2 linked regions of the Azoarcus sp. KH32C genome follow. The protein of the gene in region 1 interacts with the protein of each later gene in a pairwise test. Links are inferred from orthologs where the notes say so. Each region holds a gene or a part of one and is shown on either strand. Other genes may lie near its edges. The genes, in order: AZKH_RS06280 and lpdA.

The links.
Region 2: the proteins of AZKH_RS06280 (region 1) and lpdA interact in binary tests that used the Escherichia coli proteins (3 or more experiments, as listed by UniProt). The link is inferred for Azoarcus sp. KH32C from one-to-one orthologs.

The regions. Positions count from the first base shown.
Region 1 is NC_020516.1:1,402,060-1,405,286, reverse strand. Bases 278-3,187 are described here. They hold AZKH_RS06280 (UvrD-helicase domain-containing protein), read right to left. Parts: upstream 2,882-3,187; coding sequence 674-2,881; downstream 278-673. Other genes in these bases: AZKH_RS06275 (hypothetical protein), read left to right, coding at 3,173-3,187; AZKH_RS06285 (ParA family protein), read left to right, coding at 278-630. Also shown: more of AZKH_RS06285, read left to right, coding at 1-277; more of AZKH_RS06275, read left to right, coding at 3,188-3,227. UniProt on the Escherichia coli protein: A helicase with DNA-dependent ATPase activity. Unwinds DNA duplexes with 3'-5' polarity. Translocates on single-stranded DNA with 3'-5' polarity. Initiates unwinding more efficiently from a nicked substrate than double-stranded DNA.
Region 2 is NC_020516.1:1,606,696-1,609,949, reverse strand. The notes cover bases 89-3,025. They hold lpdA (dihydrolipoyl dehydrogenase), read left to right. Parts: upstream 89-631; coding sequence 632-2,419; downstream 2,420-3,025. Other genes in these bases: AZKH_RS07105 (flagellin), read left to right, coding at 2,615-3,025; aceF (dihydrolipoyllysine-residue acetyltransferase), read left to right, coding at 89-619. Also shown: more of aceF, read left to right, coding at 1-88; more of AZKH_RS07105, read left to right, coding at 3,026-3,254. UniProt on the Escherichia coli protein: Lipoamide dehydrogenase is a component of the glycine cleavage system as well as of the alpha-ketoacid dehydrogenase complexes.

The sequences.
Region 1 (3,227 bases):
TCGGGCAACGCCTTCGATGCAACGCTGGCCGATTTCTTCGATCAGACGCTCAACTTCAAGCTCAATCCGAAGAAGACCGGCGACTTCGTCGTCGCGAGCCCGTTCGAAGGGCTCGACGTGATGCCCTCGCACCCCGCGCTTGAAGATCTCCAGAGCAAGCTCGAATCGCGCTACAAGATCTACAAGCTGCGCGATGCGCTCGATGAACTGGCCGAGGACTACGACCTCGTTTACATCGACACCCCGCCGGCACTGAACTTCTACACCCGCTCCGCGCTGATCGCCGCGAATAGCTGCCTGATCCCCTTCGATTGCGATGAATTCTCGCGTCGTGCGCTGTATTCGCTGCTGGAAAACGTCGAGGAGATCAAGTCCGACCACAACCGCGCGCTCGCGGTCGAAGGCATCGTCGTCAACCAGTACCAGGCCCGGGCGGCACTCCCGCAGAAGGTCGTGCAGGAACTCGTCGACGAGGGCCTGCCGGTACTGACGCCCTACCTGTCGGCTTCGGTCAAGATCAAGGAATCGCACGAGCAGTCACGACCGATCATCCATCTCGACCCCAAGCACAAGCTGACGCAGGAGTTCGTCGCATTGCACGACGCCCTCGCCCGCAAGTACGGCGCCTGAAATGTCGGCGGCCAGTCGCTGCGGCCGCCGCGTAGAGCCCGGCTTACGCCGGCGTAAGCCGGGCCACTGCCAGCATCAACCACTTCATGCCGGCCGAGCCGAAGTTGATCTGAACGCGCGCATCGGAGCCGCTGCCTTCGGCGGCGACGATCACCCCTTGGCCGAACTTCGCGTGGGTGACCAACTGGCCGATGCGCAGTCCGCCCAGGTCCTGATTCCGCGCGGGCGCCGGCGCCGGTCGCGGCGAATAGCCACCGCGCGCCGGCTCCCCGCCCCCCCGCATCCCCATGCCGCGCGGACTCGGGGGCGACAGCCACTTCGTAAGCGCCTGCGGAATCTCCTCGAGAAAACGCGAACGCATGTTGTAACGCGTCTGGCCGTGCAACATCCGGCTCTGCGCGAATGACAGATACAGCCGCTGCCGCGCGCGCGTCACCGCGACGTACATCAGGCGCCGCTCCTCCTCCAGCCCCTCCGTTTCCATCGCGCTGTTTTCGTGCGGAAACAAGCCTTCCTCCAGCCCGGAAAGGAAGACGACGTCGAATTCCAGACCCTTCGACGCATGCACGGTCATCAACTGCACCGCTTCACTGCCCGGATCGGCCTGATGGTCGCCCGCCTCGAGCGACGCGTGCGCGAGAAAATCCGCCAGCAAGGCGTGCGACTGGGCCATCGCTTCCGCATCGGGACTCGCATCCGCGAGGAAATTCGCCGCCGCATTGATCAGTTCGTCGAGGTTCTCGAGCCGCTCCTGCCCCTCCTTTTCGCTGCGGTAGAAGTTGCGCAGCCCGCTCGCATCGAGCGCGTGATCGACCAGTTCGGGCAGCGGGAGATTCGCCGTATCCCGGCGCATATCCTCGACCAGACGGACGAACTGCGCGAGCACCGTGCCCGGCTTGCCGGTCAGATGCGGCACCGTCGCATACAGGCTCGTATTCCAGGTCCGCGCCGCGTCCTGCAGCGTCTCGAGCGAACGGGCACCGATGCCGCGCGTCGGGAAATTCACCACGCGGCTAAACGCCGTGTCGTCGTCGGGATTCGCAATCAGGCGCAGATAAGCGAGCGCGTGCTTGATCTCCTGGCGCTCGAAGAAGCGCAATCCGCCGTACACGCGATAAGCGATACCCGACGAAAAAAGCTGATGCTCCAGCACCCGGGATTGAGCATTGGAGCGATACAGCAAGGCGATGTCCGACCGGCTCGCGCCATCCCGCACCAGCGACTGGATTTCTTCGACGATCCAGCGCGCCTCGTCGCTGTCCGCGTAGGCTTCGAACACGCGGATCGGCTCGCCGGCGCCGCGCTCCGTCCACAAGTTCTTGCCCAGGCGGCCGGTGTTGTGCCGGATGATCGCGTTCGCCGCATCGAGAATATTGCCGTGCGAGCGATAGTTCTGCTCCAGGCGAATCACGCTGTCGACGCGGAACTCACGCTCGAAGTCGCGCATATTGCCGACTTCGGCACCGCGGAAGCGGTAGATCGACTGGTCGTCATCGCCCACGCAGAATAGGCAGGCCCCACCTTCCCGCCCCTCGTCAGCGAGCAGCTTCAGCCAGCGGTATTGCAGCCGGTTCGTGTCCTGGAACTCATCGACGAGGATGTGCCGGAATCGGCGCTGGTAGTGACGACGGATGGGCTCGTTGCGTTCGAGCAGCTCATAGCTGCGCAGCAACAACTCCGCAAAATCCACAACAGACTCGCGCTGGCACTGCGCCTCATACTCGATGTAAAGCTCCACGCGGCGGCGCGTGTAATCGTCCCAGGCCTGAACGGCATGCGGACGCAAACCGGCTTCCTTCTGGGCGTTGATGAAGTGCTGCAGCTCACGCGGCGGAAATTTCTCGTCGTCGACGTTGAGAGTCTTCAGCAGACGCTTGATCGCGGCCAGCTGATCGCCGGAATCCAAGATCTGGAACAGTTGAGGCAATCCGGCGTCGCGGTGATGTGTCCGCAACAACCGGTTGCACAGGCCATGAAAGGTACCGATCCACATTCCGCGCGCGGTATGACCGAAGTTCAGCGGCAGCATCGCCGACAGGCGCGCCAGCAACTCCTTGGCGGCCTTGTTCGTGAAGGTGACCGCCAACACCCCCTGTGGATCGACCTGCCCCGTCTGGACCAGCCAAGCGATCCGCGTCGTCAGCACGCGGGTCTTCCCCGAACCGGCGCCCGCAAGAATCAGTGCATGACGCGGGGGGAGAGTGACGGCCTGGAGTTGTTCGGCGTTCAGATTGGCAAGCAGATCGGACATGCGTTTTTTCCTCTAGAGGCCGAGATTCTAACCGGCACGGGCATCAAGACTGGCATCTCCACCACTGTTGCGGCGCTGCAACACGACCCTTGAAGTTGTCTGACCATTGGACTAATTTCCAATTGTGCAAAGCAACACAGGTTTGAGCGGGATCAAGGCAGGCCACGGTTTGAGGCTTCAAAATCCGCTCCGCTCGACATGACGCACTGCAATAACCGCGCGCACCACCGGCCCAAAAAGCGGATCCGTGCGGCGCAAGATACGGCCGAAAATGGTCGATTGGAGAAGCAAATGATGAAGACCCCAAAGCTGCTGCCCTGGTATGCCCGCAAGGCAGGCGTATCGA
Region 2 (3,254 bases), 200 kb from region 1 along the record:
GATGATCCCGGCCGTGACCTATCACGAAGACGCCGACATCACCGACCTCGAAGCCTTCCGCGTCCAGATGAACAAGGAGTATGAGAAGTCCGGCAAGAAGCTCACGATGCTGGCCTTCATCATCAAGGCGTCGGTGCGCGCGCTGCAGCAATTCCCCGAGTTCAACACTTCGCTCGACGGCGACAACCTGATCTACAAGAAGTACTTCAACATCGCGTTCGCCGCCGACACGCCGAACGGGCTCGTCGTGCCGGTGATCAAGAACGCCGACAAGAAGAGCGTGTTCGAGATCGCCGCCGAATCCGGCGAGCTCGCGAAGAAGGCGCGCGACGGCAAGCTCGGCCCGGCCGACATGTCCGGTGCGTGCTTCACGATCTCCAGCTTGGGCGGCATCGGCGGCACCTACTTCGCGCCGATCGTCAATGCGCCGGAAGTCGCGATCCTCGGCGTCAACAAGTCGGTGATGAAGCCGGTGTGGGACGGCAAGCAGTTCGTGCCGCGCCTGACCCTGCCGATGTCGCTGACGGCCGACCACCGCGTCATCGACGGCGCGCTCGCGACCCGCTTCAACGTCTATCTCGCTCAACTGCTGGCCGACTTCCGTCGGGTCATGCTGTAAGGAGGCCGCGCCATGAGCCAAGTTGAAGTCAAGGTTCCGGACATCGGCGATTTCGATTCCGTCCCGGTGATCGAGCTGTTCGTGAAGGCCGGCGACACCATCAAGGTCGACGACGCGATCTGCACGCTCGAGTCCGACAAGGCGACGATGGACGTTCCGTCGTCGGCGGCCGGCGTCATCACCGAAGTGCTGGTGAAGGTCGGCGACAAGGTTGCCGAAGGCACCGTGCTGCTGAAGGTCGAGGCTGCAGGCGCCGCGGCGGCTGAGGCACCGGCGGCTGCTCCGGCTCCGGCTGCCGCCCCGGCGGCACCGGCCGCTGCTCCGGCTGCAGCTCCGACCGCTGCCAGCCATGCCGGCGGTGCCGACATCGAGTGCGACATGCTCGTGCTCGGCGCCGGCCCCGGCGGCTATTCGGCCGCGTTCCGCTCCGCCGACCTCGGTCTCAAGACCGTGATCGTCGAGCGCTATGCGACCCTCGGCGGCGTGTGCCTGAACGTCGGCTGCATCCCGTCGAAGGCGCTGCTGCACGTCGCCGCGGTGATGGACGAGGCCGAGCATATGTCGGCCGCCGGCATCAGCTTCGCGAAGCCGACCGTCGATATCGACGCGTTGCGCGCCCACAAGAACAAGGTCGTCGGCAAGCTGACCGGTGGCCTCGCCGGCATGGCCAAGGGCCGCAAGGTCGATGTCGTACGCGGCTACGGCAGCTTCCTCGACCCGAACCACGTCGAGGTCGAAGTCACCTCCGGCGACGCGCAGGACAAGACCGGCGAGAAGAAGGTCATCAAGTTCAAGCAGTGCATCATCGCCGCCGGTTCGGCCGCAGTGCACCTGCCCTTCATCCCGCGCGACCCGCGCATCGTCGACTCGACCGGTGCGCTCGAACTGCGCTTCGTGCCCGAGAAGATGCTCGTCATCGGCGGCGGCATCATCGGTCTCGAAATGGCGACCGTGTATTCGACGCTCGGCACCAAGGTCGATGTCGTCGAGATGCTCGACCGCCTGATGCAGGGTCCGGACGCCGACGCCGTGAAGGTATGGGAGAAGCAGAACCTGCATCGCTTCGACAACGTGATGCTCAAGACCAAGACCGTCGCCGTCGAGGCGAAGGACGACGGCCTGTGGGTCACGTTCGAAGGTGAAAAGGCGCCGCAGGGTCCGCAGCGCTACGACATGATCCTGCAGGCCGCTGGCCGCAGCCCGAACGGCAAGAAGATCGCCGCGGACAAGGCGGGCGTCCTCGTCACCGACCGCGGCTTCATCCCGGTCGATGCGCAGATGCGCACCAACGTGCCGCACATCTTCGCGATCGGCGACATCGTCGGCAACCCGATGCTCGCGCACAAGGCGGTGCATGAAGCACACGTCGCGGCCGAAGTCGCCGCCGGCGAGAAGTCGGCCTTCGACGCCACCGTGATCCCGGGCGTGGCTTACACCCATCCGGAAGTGGCCTGGGTCGGCTATACCGAGGAAGATGCGAAGAAGGAAGGCCGCAAGATCGAGACCGCCAAGTTCCCGTGGGCCGCCAGCGGCCGCGCGATCGCCAACGGCGCCGACTACGGCTTCACCAAGCTGATCTTCGACGCCGAAACGCACCGCGTGATCGGCGGCGCGATCGTCGGCCCCTCGGCCGGCGACATGATCGGCGAAGTCTGCCTCGCGATCGAGATGGGCGCGGACGCGGTGGATATCGGCAAGACCATCCACCCGCACCCGACTCTCGGCGAGACCGTCGGCATGGCGGCGGAAGTCGCGCATGGCAGTTGCACCGACATTCCGCCGGTGCGCAAGAAGAAGTAAGACGCCTCTCAAGCGTGACGACGGCGACCTTCGGGTCGCCGTTTTTTTTGCCCTGTTGCCGGCAATTCTTGACGTCGGCATGCGGCAGGAATTGCCGCTGCCTGCAAAAACCACGTCCAAAAGATGGAATTTGCCGTCATTTCGCAGCGCGAGGTGATGCCTGCGGCATTTATTCCGTATGGCACCCGAGTTGCTATGGATGAAATTGTCAGTAATGCCAATCATCCGATGCTCTCGATCCAGTCCAACCTCGATGCCACGCGTGCAAGCCGTCTCTACGGCGAGCACAGCCGCAGCCTTGCGACGGCGGTCGAGCGGCTTTCAAGCGCCCGACGCATCAACAGCGCCCGCGACGACGCAGCCGGACTGGCGATCTCCGAACGGATGAACACGGCGATCCGCAGCAGCACCCGCCTGCGGCAGGGCATCAGCGATGGCATCAGCCTCGCCCAGGTTGCCGACGGCGCACTCGCCACCGTTCAAGACCTGCTCCAACGCGCCCGCGAACTGGCGGTGCAGTCGGCCAACGGCACCAACGGGTCGGGCGAACACGGCGCACTCGATACCGAATTCCAGCAGATTGCGGCCGAAATCGATCGCATCGCGGGGGGGACGCAGATTTTCGGCAATCAGCCCTTGCAGGGAAGCTCGAACGTCACCGTCCCGGCAGCCATCGCCGCCAGCGTTCCGACGCTGGGCCAGGTCTTCGGGGGCAGCGGAACAACGGCGACATTCGTTTCCGGCGTCACTGCGCTCGGCTACATTCCCGGCGGTGCAAGCAACGTGACGATCGAAATCAACTCGCTGGGTCTCGACGACGACATCCAACTGTTCA